DNA from 3 places in the Erwinia sp. SLM-02 genome. Region 1 is predicted to be linked to each of the others. Evidence: riboswitches for the same ligand, from Rfam matches in the RefSeq annotation. Region 1 holds a riboswitch; each other region holds the start of a gene.

What was found. A riboswitch is a leader RNA that binds a small molecule or an ion and turns the genes downstream of it on or off. The one in region 1 is predicted to bind thiamine pyrophosphate.
Region 2: it holds a riboswitch for thiamine pyrophosphate, as region 1 does, so the genes downstream of both, PGH32_RS22275 (LuxE/PaaK family acyltransferase) here and thiB (thiamine ABC transporter substrate binding subunit) in region 1, are expected to answer to the same signal.
Region 3: it holds a riboswitch for thiamine pyrophosphate, as region 1 does, so the genes downstream of both, thiC (phosphomethylpyrimidine synthase ThiC) here and thiB (thiamine ABC transporter substrate binding subunit) in region 1, are expected to answer to the same signal.

What each region holds. Positions count from the first base shown of each region.
Region 1 covers NZ_JAQISN010000003.1:375,453-380,541, reverse strand. Annotated here, with positions in the region: gene PGH32_RS18600 (MFS transporter) at 1-468, opposite strand, end outside; gene sgrR (HTH-type transcriptional regulator SgrR) at 720-2,384, shown strand; TPP riboswitch at 2,421-2,538, shown strand; gene thiB (thiamine ABC transporter substrate binding subunit) at 2,577-3,563, shown strand; gene thiP (thiamine/thiamine pyrophosphate ABC transporter permease ThiP) at 3,539-5,089, shown strand, end outside.
Region 2 covers NZ_JAQISN010000005.1:238,920-244,008, reverse strand. Annotated here, with positions in the region: gene PGH32_RS22280 (acyl-CoA reductase) at 1-982, opposite strand, end outside; gene PGH32_RS22275 (LuxE/PaaK family acyltransferase) at 979-2,064, opposite strand; TPP riboswitch at 2,164-2,288, opposite strand; gene PGH32_RS22270 (Slam-dependent surface lipoprotein) at 2,701-3,453, shown strand; gene PGH32_RS22265 (porin family protein) at 3,558-4,916, shown strand; gene PGH32_RS22260 (VOC family protein) at 4,975-5,089, shown strand, end outside.
Region 3 covers NZ_JAQISN010000008.1:16,626-21,714, forward strand. Annotated here, with positions in the region: gene thiC (phosphomethylpyrimidine synthase ThiC) at 1-1,753, opposite strand, end outside; TPP riboswitch at 1,843-1,943, opposite strand; gene rsd (sigma D regulator) at 2,080-2,586, opposite strand; gene nudC (NAD(+) diphosphatase) at 2,660-3,433, shown strand; gene PGH32_RS24170 (bactofilin family protein) at 3,798-4,520, shown strand; gene hemE (uroporphyrinogen decarboxylase) at 4,684-5,089, shown strand, end outside.

The DNA.
Region 1 (5,089 bases):
CCCGATCACCCAGGCCAGTGACATCTGCGCACGCATCACCGAGCTGAACATCACCGCCTCTCGCGCCGAACTGTCGGCATACTCGCGCGCCAGAGCAAAAATCTGCGGCATCGCCACGCTGGCTATCGCAGAAAGCAGCACGCCCAGCGTAATCAGCGTCAGGTAGTGACGATTAAATGCAAACAGGACGGCGTTCGCCACGGCAATCAGGCAGCAAAACAGAATCAGCATGCGGCGATCGCCGCGATTATCGGAACGCTTCGCCAGCAGCAGGCTGACCACAATCCCCGCCACCGCGTTCACCGTATAAAACAGCCCCACCCAAAATGGCCGCACGTCCACCTCACGGCTGAGGAACAGGCTCAGCGTCGGTGCCTGCAGCGCACCGGCAATGCCGACCATGAACGTAATCGCCATAAACGCCAGATAGACCGGATTAAAACGATGACGCGCCAACAGCGATTTCATAGCAATGCCTCACTGGCATAAAATAGGGAGAAATAATGCAAAAGCTTAGAAGAGAAACGACGAAAAAAGCCAGCGACATTTTTGCCCGCTGGCTGGTGAACAGCACCATACTCAGAAATCAGTGACCTCAGCCACGTAAAGATGGCCAAGCGCCACTCCGCAGAGTGCCTCCCGCTCTTCCATCTGTGACCATTATCGCCGTAATATACGGCAGGAAAAACTGACCGCTTTGACTACGGAGTTCCTCTTTTATGTCCTCACCGCGTTTGCAGCAGCAATTTATCCGGCTCTGGCAATACTGCGACGGCCAGCCGCAGGAAACTACCCTTAACGATCTGGCGGTGCGGCTCAGCTGCTCACGCCGCCATATGCGCAACCTGCTGAATGCAATGCAGGAGGCAGGCTGGCTGGAGTGGCAGGCGGAAGCCGGACGCGGCAAGCGGTCACGGCTCAGTTTTCTCTACACCGGGCTGGCCCTGCAGCAGCAGCGTGCGGAGGATCTGCTGGAGCAGGACCGCATTGACCAGCTGGTGCAGTTAGTCGGTGATAAAAACCGCGTGCGGCAGATGCTGCTGTCCCATCTGGGGCGCAGTTTCCGCCAGGGAAAACATATCCTGCGGGTTCTTTACTACCGGCCGCTGCTCAATTTGCTGCCGGGCACGCCGCTGCGGCGATCGGAAACCCACCTCGCCCGCCAGATATTCAGCGGCCTGGCGCGAATAAATGAGGAAAACGGGGAAGCCGAACCCGATATCGCCCACCACTGGCAGCAGCTGACTCCGCTGCACTGGCGGTTTTTCCTGCGCCCGGCGATCCGTTTTCACCACGGGCGCGAGCTGGATATGGAAGACGTTATCGCCAGTCTGCAGCGCTTAAACGATCAGCCGCTGTTCAGTCACTTCGAACGCATTGAATCCACAACGCCCTGGACGCTGGATATTCACCTGAAGCATCCGGACAGCTGGATCCCCTGGCTGCTGGCCAGCGTCAGCGCAATGATCCTGCCAAAGGAGTGGCCGTTTATGCGCAATTTCGCCCGTCAGCCGTCGGGAACCGGCCCGTATGCCGTCGAGCACAACCAGCAAAGCCAGCTGCGGATCAGCGCCTTCGACGACTATTTTGGCTATCGCGCACTGATCGACGAGGTCAATATCTGGGTGCTGCCTGAAATCAGCGATGAGCTGGTTTACTCGGGCGTGAAGCTGCAAAGCGACAACACCGATGAACATCCCCAGGAGAGCCGGCTGGAAGAAGGCTGCTATTTCCTGCTGTTTGACCAGCGTTCCGCGCTGGGCGGTAACGAAGCGGTACGCCGCTGGCTCAGTTCAATCTTCAATCCGATTACCCTGCTCAACCACAGCGGCATCGCCTATCAGCGTTACTGGTTCCCGGCCTGGGGACTGCTGCCGCGCTGGCACCATCGCCACGATATGGAGATTACCGATAAGCCCGAGGGGCTGAATTCGCTGACGATTACCTGGTACAGCGATCAGATTGAACACCAGGGGATCGCCAACGCGCTGGGGCCGATTCTGGCTGCCCACGGCGTGGAATTGATAACGCAGGAACTGGACTATGAGAGCTGGTATCAGGGTAATGCCGACAGTGATATCTGGCTGGGCAGCGCCAACTTTACGCTGCCGCTGGAGTTTTCGCTGTTCTCACTGCTGTACGAAATGCCGTTGATGCACCACTGCGTTCCCATCGACTGGCATCAGGATGCCCGGCACTGGCGGGAACAGAAGCTGCCTCTGGCCGACTGGAGCAAACGGCTGATCGACAATCATTACCTGCACCCGCTGTTCCATCACTGGCTGCAGCTGCACGGCCAGCGCAGCATGCGCGGCGTGAGAATGAACACGCTGGGCTGGTTCGATTTCAAATCCGCCTGGTTTGCGCCGCCGGACGAGTCATGAAAGCTTTCGTTAGTGGAGTGAACTCACTAGAATAGGCCGTTCTCAACGGGGTGCGGATGACCTGCTGCGCAGCAGCAGAGTGATACCGCTGAGAGAAAACCCGTCGAACCTGATCCGGCTCATACCGGCGTAGGGATTTGAGAGTGCCGTTTACTCAGATCCTTTGCGCATCTTCATTTCAAGGAACGCAAAGTGTTAAAAAAAATCTTACCTCTGCTGGTGCTGTTCTCGCTGCCCGCCGCTGCCGCGAAAGACACGCTGACCGTTTATACCTACGACTCGTTCTCCGCCGACTGGGGCCCCGGCCCGGCGGTCAAAAAAGCCTTTGAAGCGCAGTGCAACTGCGAGCTGAAGTTTGTCGCGCTGGCGGATGGCGTGTCGTTGCTGAACCGCCTGCGGATGGAAGGCAAAAACAGCCAGGCCGACGTGGTGCTGGGGCTGGACAACAATCTGCTGGATGCGGCAGAAAAAACCGGCCTGTTCGCCGCCAGCCAGGTGAATACCGACAGCAGTAACGTACCCGGCGGCTGGAAAAACAGCACCTTCGTCCCGTTTGACTATGGCTGGTTTGCCTTTGTTTATGACAAAACCCGGCTGAAAAATCCGCCGAAAAGCCTGAAAGAACTGGTCGAGAGCGACCGTCCGCTGAAAGTCATTTATGAAGATCCGCGCACCAGCACGCCGGGCCTGGGCCTGCTGCTGTGGATGCAGAAGGTGTACGGCGAACAGTCTCCGGCGGCGTGGCAGAAGCTGGCGCAAAAAACGGTAACCGTGACCAAAGGCTGGAGCGAAGCCTACGGCCTGTTCCTCAAGGGCGAAAGCGATATGGTGCTGAGCTACACCACCTCCCCTGCTTACCACCTGATTGAAGAGAAAAAAGACCAGTATGCCGCCGCCAGCTTCAGCGAAGGCCACTACCTGCAGGTGGAAGTGGCCGGGCAGCTTAAGGCCAGCAAACAGCCGAAGCTGGCGCAGGAATTTATGCAGTTCCTGCTGACCCCGGCGTTCCAGAACACCATTGCCACCGGCAACTGGATGTATCCGGCCATCAAAACCACGTTGCCTGCCGGTTTTGATACGCTCACCGTGCCGGCGACGACGCTGCAGTACAGCGCGCAGGACGTCGCCCGCCAGCGCAGCCAGTGGATCGGTAAATGGCAACGCGCCGTCAGCCGCTGATCCCCGGCTGGCTGATCCCGGGCGGTCTGACGGCTCTGCTGCTGGCCGGCGTCGCCCTGCTGGCCTTCCTGTCGCTGTGGTTTAACGCGCCACAGAGCGACTGGCGCAGCATTCTGTCAGACAGCTATCTCTGGCACGTGCTGCGCTTTTCGTTCTGGCAGGCGCTGCTCTCCGCCCTGCTGTCGGTGCTGCCTGCGATCCCGCTGGCTCGTGCGCTCTATCGCCGCCGCTTCCCCGGGCGCAGCAGCCTGCTGCGCCTGTGCGCGATGACGCTGGTGCTGCCGGTGCTGGTCGCCGTCTTTGGCATCCTCAGCGTGTATGGCCGCAGCGGCTGGCTGGCTCAGCTCTGCGCGCTGGTCGGCATTGACTACACCTTTACTCCCTATGGCCTGCAGGGCATTCTGCTGGCGCATATCTTCTTCAATCTGCCGCTGGCCAGCCGGCTGCTGCTGCAGGCGCTGCAGCAAATCCCCGGCGAGCAGCGCCAGCTCGCGGCCCAGCTCGGCCTGCGCGGCTGGATGCACTTTCGCATTGTGGAATGGCCGTGGCTTCGTCGCCAGATCCTGCCCGCCGGCGCGCTGATTTTTATGCTCTGCTTCGCCAGCTTTGCCACCGTACTGTCGCTGGGCGGCGGACCACGCGCCACCACCATCGAACTGGCGATTTTTCAGGCGCTGAGCTTTGATTACGATCCCGGCCGGGCCGCGCTTCTGGCGCTGCTGCAGATGATCTGCTGCCTGGGACTGGTGCTGCTCAGCCAGCGGCTGAACAAGGCGATGCCGGCGGGAAGCGACAGCCTCGGCGGCTGGCGAAATCCGGAGGACAGCCGCCGCGCCCAACTGCAGGACGGCCTGCTGATTGTGCTGGCGCTGCTGCTGATCCTGCCGCCGCTGCTGGCGGTCGTCGTTGACGGACTGCGCCAGGGCGTGAGCGGCGTGCTGGTTCAGCCCGCGCTCTGGCAGGCCACGTTTACCTCACTGCGCATTGCGCTGGGCGCCGGGCTGCTGAGCGTTGTGCTGACGGTAATGCTGCTGTGGAGTAGCCGGGAACTGCGCCTGCGCCTGCATCCCCGCTGGGGGCAAACGCTGGAGCTGAGCGGGATGCTGATCCTCGCCATGCCCGGCATCGTGCTGGCGACCGGGTTTTTCCTGCTGCTTAACGCCACGGTGGGCCTGCCGCAGTCGGCGGACGGTATCGTGATTTTTACCAACGCGCTGATGGCCATTCCCTACGCGATGAAGGTGCTGGAGAACCCGCTGCGCGACATCGCCGAACGCTATAACCGTCTGTGCCAGTCGCTGGGTATCCAGGGCTGGAACCGCCTGCGGCTGATTGAGCTGCGCGCGCTGAAGCGGCCGCTGGCCCAGGCGCTGGCCTTTGCCTGCGTGCTGTCGATCGGGGATTTTGGCGTGGTGGCGCTGTTCGGCAATGAAAACTTCCGCACGCTGCCGTTTTATCTTCATCAGCAGATTGGATCCTACCGCAGCAGCGAAGGTGCGGTGACCGCGCTGCTGCTGCTGCTGCTC
Region 2 (5,089 bases), on a different contig from region 1:
ATTTGCGTTCCAGGGCGGATAGCGCGTGGGCAACACAGGCGGCAAACTCCTCCGGTGACTGCACGCCGCCGCGCTCCACGAACAGCATCTGCGGGGAATAGCAGCCTGCCTGGTCGTAGCGCATCACGTCAAAAGCCGCGCGGCGGGCCAGATCCGGGCCTTTACGGCTGTCCAGCGCCGAGCGTGAAACCAGCCCGAAGCTGATTTTGTGGCCGTGGGGCAAGAATCGCGTGGTGACCGGCAGCCGCTGCCGGATGGCCGCCAGGGTCGGGTTACTGCCGTAGGCGAGCACGGTATCCGCCTGCCGCAGCCAGGCGTTTTCGGTGGCCGTTTCGCCGCCCTTCCACCAGACCACCGCCAGACAGTCGCCGAGTTTCGGGTCGACTTCCGCCAGCAGCTGCGCGAACCAGCCGGCCATCAGCGGCTCGCTGCCCGGCAGCTTGCCGAGGGTTCCGGCCTTGACCAGCAGGCCGCCGATCAGGCTCCACAGCGGCAGGCCCGGAACATTTCCGGCCCAGATATGCAGCAGCAGCGACGGGCCGTACGCGCGGGCAAAGCCGCCTTTCGGCCGTGGCTGGAAATCGTCGAGCATTTGCGGAGCGGCAAAATCCTCGGCCAGAAACCGCTTCAGCTGCGGCTGGCGAAAGGTTTTCAGGTAGCCGGTCAGTCCGAGGCGGATCGTCTCCGTGTCATAGCCGGTGACCACCGGCAGCAGCCGTTCGGCACGGATACGCAGCGGATGGCTGCGGTCCAGCAGCTTCGCCACCGCCCGGTCGATGATGCTCACGATCTGCACCACGCTGAGCGTGCTGAGGTAGTCGCGGGCATGGCGGCGGATGTGCGTGGACAGCGCCTCAATCTGCGCTTCGGTCAGCTCCGGTACGCAGACTTCCAGGCGTTCGCCCTCGCGGCTGAAGTGCAGGCTGCGCCACTGCACCTCGCTGGCGTCCAGGCCCGGCAGATAACCGGCGACCTCCCTCACGGCGTCACCTGCGCCGCGCGGAGAAAATCCTCCATCGCCAGCGAACAGCCCCGGGCATCCGTCCCGGCCACCCTGCCCAGCAGCCGGAAACCGCCTGCCACCCTCACGCCCGCATCTTCGGTCAGGATGGCGGCCGCGCAGTTAAAATGCGCCAGATCGTGATGCACCAGTACGCCAATCTCCCCCTCCGGGACATCCTCTCCGGTCAGCGGATTAACCACGCGGGAACGGATCCAGTGCGGGCCGGATTTCACCGGCGGGCAGACGGCGTTACCGTCGTCGTAGAACTGGCTGCTCAGCTCGGTCATGCCGTACATATTGATGCAGCGGCTGCGCGGTACGCCAAGCATGTCCGTCAGCGCATCATAGAATTCGTCCGGCTGAATTTCCCGCGACTGGCCTTTAAACCCGCCGGTATCCAGAATTCGGCTGCCTGCGGGCAGGCGGAAGCGGCGCTGCTGGCGCTGCATCTCATCCAGCAGGTGGACAAAGCTGTAGCTGGCCCCCAGCAGCGCATAGGGTTCGCCGGTGCTTTCCGCATGTTCCAGCGCGGCGAACAGGCGCGGCAGTTCCAGCCCGCTGTCGGCGCTGACCAGCACCTCGCTGTCCGCGGTACCAAATTCCGCCACCGCCAGGGTTAGATAGTGCGCCAGCGAAGAGTTGGGCAGCGCGCGGTTATCCGGAAACAGGATCCCCATGCGGATGCGTTCCGTTCCGGCCATAAAGCGGCGGCGGAAGTTCAGGCGCATTGACTGTTTCCACACCTCCAGCGTGGGATGGTAGCTGCGGCCCCGCACGCTGCCGGTGGTGCCGCTGGTCATAAACACCGTGGAGATTTCTTCCACCGGGCGACAGCTGAGCGTCAGATCCTTGAAGGCGGTGATCGGCACGGCGGGGATTTTCTGCCAGCTTTTTACCGTCAGCGGGGTGCGCCCTCGCTGGATGGCAAAGCGACGATAGGAAAGATTGTGTTCAAACTGATAGCTGAAGATATCCAGCGCCAGCCGGTTGAAGTCGGCGTCGGTGGTATCGTCGCGCTGCAGAAAGGTCAGTAAGGCTGAAATGATTGCCGCTTCGGTCATGTCCGTTTCCATCCTGGTATTGTGCAACGGCTCCCCGGTAACGCATGGAGAGCGAGATCTGTCCGCTGCAAAGCACAAAGATGGAAAAAGGGCGTGTGGGCACCCATTGTCCCGCATCCCTACGCCGGTATTAGCCGGATCAGGTTCGGAGGGTCACCACGCTGTTTGAACGTATCAAACCGGTGGAATCTCAGCCCCCTGACAGGGCACCCCTTGGAACAAGGCGCAGTCTAGGGCGCGCGTGGACCGGGTGTCAAGGTGATTACAATTCGTCACAAACTGTCGGGTTTAAGAGGCTCAAGGTTACGTTTCTCTGCGGCTGGCGAATGAAACAGGGTGGGGAATTAATTCCGGAAGGTTATGGATAATATATTTCTGGTGACGGATGTGTTTATTTTATTAAACAGAGAATAAGATTATTCCTGCCTTGATTCTGTCTTCAACCTCATCAACTCCTTCACTTTTCGTGAGTTATCGCTTCCCTGTTTAATTAATTGCGTTGCCAGGTTCGGATAATTCTCATAATGCTGTCAGGTAAGCATTATTTATATGGGAGGACCAATTTTTCCGTGTAACTTTATGTATACAAAAAGACGTAAAAAGACATGGATTATTACAAACAAAGGGCTTTCATTAATGTTCAACTTTAAAACGACCTTGTTACTTTCTGTTATTGCCCTCACCGCCTGCGGTGGAGGCGGCGGTGGCGGTGGCGACGACAGCGCACCGCCGGTCACCACCTCGCCGGGCGAAACCGACAACGGCAGCGGCGGCGAGAATAACGGTGGCACCACCCCAACGCTGCCCACTTCACCGGCAGCCAGCTACGCCACCGGCGGGACAATTTCCGGCTACACCTACACCACGCCGGACGGCAGTGAATACACCATGCGCCAACCGGGTCTCGTCGTGACTGGCGTATTCACCCAGATGCTGACCCGCACCGACGGCACCCAGGTTTCCGCCACGTCCTGGTGCTGCGGCACGATGAGCTACACCACCTACGGCACCTGGACGCATTTTGAAAAGGGCACGCATGACGTGTTCTACACCGGCGATGCCACGCTGGCGGCCAACGTACCGACTCAGGGCACGGCGACCTATGCCGGTAGCGGCATGCGCGAAAGCACCCGCAGCGACGCCACCTTCAACGTCGATTTCGCGGCAAAAACCATTAACGGCAACATCGCCGCCGGTGCCGATTACGGCAGTGCGGTCGCCATGCAGGGCAAAATCAGCAACGGCGGCTTTAGCGGTGACGCCCAGTCCGGCGGCGAGAACGGCACCTTTATCGGCCACTTTAACGGTCCGGCAGCCGAAGAGCTGGGTGGCATCGCGCAGTTCAACGACGCCACCAAGAACACCTCGTTTGGTGCGACGAAAAAATAATCCCTTTCCGGCCAGCCCGCCTGGCCGGTTTTCCTGTGATGGTAATTTCTATGAAAGTCCGGGCTTTAGCTGTGCTGGGATTATTGTGCCCGGTCAGCCCCCTTTTGGCCGCACCACCTGAAACCCAGTATCTTCCCGCCGCCAGTCATTTGGAGCGGCTTGCGCAGCCGACTACCACAGGCGACAGCCGCCGTACGCAGCGCATCAACAACAGCGATCTTGCGGCTCAGCCTGAATTGGCCAGAGCGATGCTGGACCAGGCCGTCCACGAAGGCCAGTGGCCGATCGTGCGCGCGATTTTACCGGTTTACGCCGCGTCCCCGCAGCCGGACGAGATACTGATTCACTTTGCCCGCGCGGGTCTGGCCCGCAGCGAGGGGCAGTACGATCGGGCGATAAAACACTACCGCGCGATACTCAGCGCCCACCCCGATTTTGCTGCGGTGCGGCTGGAACTGGCGCGGGCGATGTATGAAAACCGGCAGACCGACGCCGCGGAATATCAGTTCCGCCGGGTGCTGAGCAGCAATCCGCCGGAGAATGTTCAGCAGATTATCGCCCAGTACCTGGATCGTATTCACAAGGGCAGCCCGCTTACGGGGAGTTTCAGCCTCAGCTATCTTAACGACAGCAACGTGAATAACGCCTCGTCGGGGGACACCGTACGCATCGGCGATCGCCTGTTTATCCGCAATAAAGACAGCCTGCCGCAGCGCGGTGAGGGCGTGCAGTTCAGCGGCGCGCTGCAAAAAGACGTGGCGCTGTATAATCAGCACGGTCTGCGCTTCCTCGGCACGGTGTATGGCAAAAGCTACTGGAACAACCACCGCTTTGACGACGTCACCGGGCGCGTTTACGCTGGCTATCAGTGGCGTGATTTCCGCCAGCAGTTCGCCGTTTTACCGTTCTATGAACAGCGTTGGTACGGCACCGAAAGCTACTCCTCCGGCCCCGGCGTGCGTGCGGAATACAGCACTCTGCTCTCTCCCCGCTGGCAGATAAGCCAGGCGCTGGAGTATCAGAAACTCGGCTATGACAACGGCGACTATGCGTTCCTGCGCGGCCATAACCGGCTGTCCTCCACCACCCTTTCCCACGCGCTGAACTCGCGGGTTTCCCTGTTTGGCGGCGTGGACTTGCTGGATCAGCAGACGCTGACGCAGAGCGAGAATAACCGCCGCATCGGGCTGCGTACCGGCGCCCAGGTTGATTTGCCCTGGAAACTATCTTTCTCCGCGATGGGCGCGTTTTCCCGCCGTCAGTACGAAGCGGACAGCGATATTTTCTCCATCCGGCGCAGGGACAACGAGCAGTATTACAGCCTGGCCGTCTGGCACCGCGATCTCGACCTGTTTGGTCTTATGCCAAAGTTGAATTTCACCTACAAACGGGTAAACAGTAACATCGATTTTTACGACTACCATCAGCGCAATATCAGTATTTCGCTGGATAAAAACTTCTGACAAACCGATCGCCGCCCGGCGTTATGCGCGGCGATTAACGGCTAAGGTGGAAAAATCGATGACGACACTACGTGGTTTCAATCATCTCTGGCGTGACCGCAACGACACCTCTGCACTTAAAACGCCGCGCGTGCTGATCCGGGTTTTTGTTAAACCCGGAGAACTGGAAAGCA
Region 3 (5,089 bases), on a different contig from region 1:
CCACCTTACCGGATTCCTGCGGCAGGGTTTCATCATGATAGGCGCGGGCTGTATGCGGATCGAGGGCAAGGTTGAACTGATCTTCCCAGCGAAACTCGAAGCGCGCCTTCGACATCGCATTATCACGGATCTGCGCACCCGGATGGCCTTTGGCGAGATCGGCAGCGTGCGCAGCAATTTTATAGGTAATCAGACCCTGTTTAACATCTTCTTTGTTGGGTAAGCCAAGGTGCTCTTTCGGCGTTACATAGCACAGCATCGCGCAGCCAAACCAGCCGATCATTGCGGCCCCAATTCCCGACGTAAAGTGGTCGTAGCCTGGCGCGATATCGGTGGTCAGCGGGCCGAGCGTATAAAACGGTGCTTCATGGCAGTGCTCCAGCTGCTCGGTCATATTACGGCGGATCATCTGCATTGGTACGTGGCCCGGCCCCTCAATCATCACCTGCACATCGTACTCCCAGGCAATTTTGGTCAGTTCTCCCAGCGTATGCAGCTCGGAAAACTGTGCTTCGTCATTGGCATCCTGAATCGATCCCGGGCGCAGGCCGTCACCCAGTGAGAGGGATACGTCATAGGCGGCGCAAATTTCACAGATTTCCCGGAAATGCAGGTAGAGGAAGCTCTCTTTATGGTGCGACAGGCACCATTTGGCCATGATCGATCCCCCACGTGAAACAATCCCGGTCAATCGTTTTGCCGTCATTGGCACGTACCGCAACAGCACACCGGCGTGAATGGTGAAATAGTCAACGCCCTGTTCGGCCTGCTCCAGTAGCGTATCGCGGAAAATTTCCCAGTTAAGATCTTCCGCCACCCCGTTGACCTTCTCCAGCGCCTGGTAGATCGGTACGGTGCCGATCGGGACCGGGCTGTTGCGCAGGATCCATTCGCGTGTTTCATGGATATAGCGACCGGTGGAAAGATCCATCACCGTATCCGCGCCCCAGCGTGCTGACCACACCAGCTTTTCAACCTCCTCCTCAATCGAAGAACTGACAGCGGAGTTGCCGATATTGGCGTTGATTTTCACCAGGAAGTTACGCCCAATGATCATCGGTTCGGATTCCGGATGGTTAATATTAGCCGGAATGATCGCCCGCCCGGCGGCGACTTCCTGGCGCACAAACTCCGCGCTGATATTTTCCGGCAGGCTGGCACCAAAACCGTTGCCCGGATGCTGTTGCAGCAGGATTTCACCCCGGATGCGTTCGCGGCCCATATTCTCGCGGATGGCGATATATTCCATTTCCGGGGTGATCACGCCAAGGCGTGCGTAATGCATCTGGGTGACACAGCGGCCAGCCAGTGCGCGGCGCGGGCGCGGGAGATTGTCGAAGCGCAGATGATCCAGTCCTTCATCGGCCAGTCGCTGCTGGGTATAGACCGAGCTGAGTTCGGTCATTTCTTCCGTATCGGCGCGCTGATTAATCCAGGCGCTGCGCAGTTTTTCAATGCCGCGATGCACGTCGATAGTGGCGGCCGGATCGCCGTAGGGGCCAGCCGTGTCATACACCGGGACCGGTTCATTCTCTTCCAGCGTTGGGTCATCTTTACTGCCCCCAACGACGGTGGGACTGAGCTGAATTTCACGCATCGGAACGCGGATATCGTCCCGGGATCCGGTCAGATAAATACGTTTTGAATTGGGGAATGCCGTACCCTGCAGGGAATCAATAAACTGCTGAGCTTCAGCGCGCTGTTCGCGGCGGTTTGTTTTTTTCTCAACGAGAAGTTTTTCAACGGTAGACATAGCAAATTCCTGAATTATTAGGGAAAGTTGCTTGCCTGGAGGCGGGAGTAATTTGAACGATGTGAAACATTTTATTTCGCATCATCACAGACGATTTTACTCTTGTTCCCTTCGCAGGTGTTAACCTGAACAGGTTCCGCGGATCCCGAATTAACGGTCTCAGCCCCGTGGGGCACTCCGACAAGAAATGCTGCCCGATATTCTGGCCTGAACGCCAGAAAATCAGTTTTCAGTCAAAGCAAAATGTTTTTTGCTCAAACTAAATAGCCCCTTCAGCATAAAGGGGCTATTTGGAAACTACAAGCAATTCACAATCTGATAACGCATCAGGCGGAAGGGGCAAGGGGCGCCTCATCTTCAGTCCTCTGATTTTCAGCCACTTTTTCTAAAGCCAGCTTGATGAATTTATCTTCCAGCACAAAGCGTTCAGCCAGTACCTCGCCAACCAGCGAAAGCGTTCTCTGGAAATCGACGGAGTTATCCGTTTCAATAGCCTTTTCCAGATACGTATCGTAAATATGCATAATGTGGTCGGTATTGGCGCGTAAAGAGGGATAAATCAACGCCGCCTGCGCCAGCTGTTGGGTGCCTTCAAGCTCTTTGATAAAACGTTCATAGGCGGTGAAGTGACCGGTTGAGAGATAATCCACCAGGCTCTGACAGAAATTATCCAGCGCATTTTCATCGAGCGCCGCCTGCGATTCCTTGTTAGGCTTTAAACCGGCCATTTGGTAATAGGCAATCAGCAGCTGCTTGCGGGAGAGCAAACAGAAATCGACCAGTTCACTGCAGCCGCCAACGCGTGCGGCCAGATTTTCTAACTGGTTAAGCATGTTCATCTCCGTGAGTATTATTTTTAATGCCTGACCTCAAACCAGTCTTTGAGCTGAGGATGATAAGCAAGTTATGGAACGTCAAATATCAAGCGTAGACACTGGCTGGTGGGTTGTCAGCCACGAACATAAAATTTGGTTACCAAAAGGCGAAATTCCGCGAGGATCTGCCGAATCGCTCGGACTGACGGGATCAAAAGGATCGCCCATCGGTGAATGGCAGGGGGAAACGGTCTGGTTGATCTGTCAAAGCCGGGCACAGGAAATCGGATCGCTGCGCCAGCTGCTTGGTCAGGAAACCGGGTTGTTTCAGCTGGTCGGTCGGGGTATCCAGCTGGCGGAGTTTTACCGCTCACATCGCTGGTGTGGTTACTGTGGGCATGAGATGCATCACAGTAAAACCGAATGGGCATGCCTGTGCAGCCACTGCCGCCAGCGCTACTATCCGCAAATCGCTCCCTGTATCATTGTCGCCATCCGCCGCGGGGATGAGATTTTGCTGGCGCAGCACACCCGCCACCGTAACGGTATCTATACCGTGCTGGCTGGTTTTGCTGAAGTCGGTGAAACCCTTGAGCAGACCGTTGCGCGTGAAGTCATGGAAGAAGCGTCTATTAAGGTGAAAAACCTGCGTTACGTTTCCTCACAGCCGTGGCCGTTCCCGCAGTCGCTGATGATGGCCTTTATGGCCGACTATGATTCGGGGGAAATTAACATCGACCCCAAAGAGCTGCTGGATGCGGGCTGGTATCGCTACGATGCCTTACCGCTGCTGCCGCCTGCAGGCACTATTGCCCGGCGTTTAATTGAAGATACCGTCGCGCTGTGCCGTGCAGAGTCAGAATAAAGTTTGCGGATGATTGGCGATCAATAGTCTGGTTTCGTGTTTACCCTGGCCCGCTGCTGTGTGAGGCCAGGGTGTTTAATTCAGTACAGATATAATGACCTTTAGGTTTATCTCCCCGTTAAATTCTAATATGATTCACATCGTGGAAGATTTTAAGCACGCAACATGGAATAGTTTTCAATTACCTCCGCCTGTCGCTTTTAATTCATGACACCAGAGATGGCTTTTTTTAAGCTTAAAGTGCCATTTCCTGATATATATTATTAAATCCTTTGAACGCAACGTGACTTATTCCTGTGCAGGCGTTGACTGTTCGGCGGGTAAAAATCCATCAGGGTGATCCATATGTAGGTTGGACGTCGGTATGTTTGAAACTAAAACACAATATTATCTTTGGGGGATCTGGGTTCTCTGGATCGGCAGTATTATTGCTTTTTTGCTGTCGCACAGGCTATCAATGCTAATTTTCCTTAGCGGTATGGGATGCCTCATCCTGTTTCGTCTGTCGTCATATCTACGCGTTCACAGAGTGGTTATAAATATGTTTAATTTCAGTAAGAAAGAAGAAGTTCAGGCATCGGAAAAGTTGGCTTCGCCGGCCAGTGCAGCGTGTGAAAATATTAACATTGATCCCTTTGCTGAAAGTAACAATATAAAGGAAACAACTATTTCACCGGGAACAATGCTGCGGGGTGAAATAACTAATGAAAATAACATTACTATCAGTGGCGAAGTGGAAGGGGATATAACCAGTAAAAAAATCACGCAGATCGGTAAAGAAGGTCGTGTGGTTGGCAAAGTTACTTCGTTCAAACTGATCGTAAACGGTCTGCTGAAAGGATGCTGCTACGCTAAAACTGTAGTGATAATGTCGCGAGGAAGAATAGAAGGCGATGTTTATGCTAGTGAGTTCTCAATTGAGAAAGGCGGCGTATTTATTGGTAATTCCCACTGGGTTGAAGAAACCTCTGAAATAAAGGATAAAAAAGGAAAGGTTTCAAACGGCTCGTCCGGTGAACGTACGCCTTCGCTGGTTCCTGTTGACGGCGGTGCCGTGAAAAATAATCAGCTACAGGCGAAGAAATAAGAGGCGAGGTGCTGTTTCAGGCTGAATGCGCCACCGTGTCGTTATGGCCGCGATGGGTACGGGCAGGGAGGGTGTGCCCTCTCTTCAATTTATTGAGCCACCGGGCACCGTCAATCAGGATAAATGATACACTACCGACTTGTTTGGAGTAGAGAGCCCTGCGATGAGTGAATTGAAGAACGACCGTTATTTGCGCGCCCTGCTGCGCCAGCCTGTTGATGTCACCCCCGTATGGATGATGCGCCAGGCCGGACGCTATTTGCCGGAATACAAAGCCACACGTGCCGTAGCCGGTGACTTTATGTCGCTGTGCAAAAATGCCGAGTTGGCCTGTGAAGTAACGCTGCAGCCGCTGCGGCGCTATGCGCTGGATGCGGCCATCCTGTTCTCCGACATCCTGACGATCCCCGATGCGATGGGACTGGGCCTCTATTTTGAAGCGGGAGAAGGTCCGCGCTTTTCGCACCCGGTGACCTGCCGCGCTGACGTTGAAAAGTTACCGATTCCCGATCCCGAGCAGGAACTGGGCTACGTCATGAACGCCGTGCGGACCATCCGCAAAAACTTAA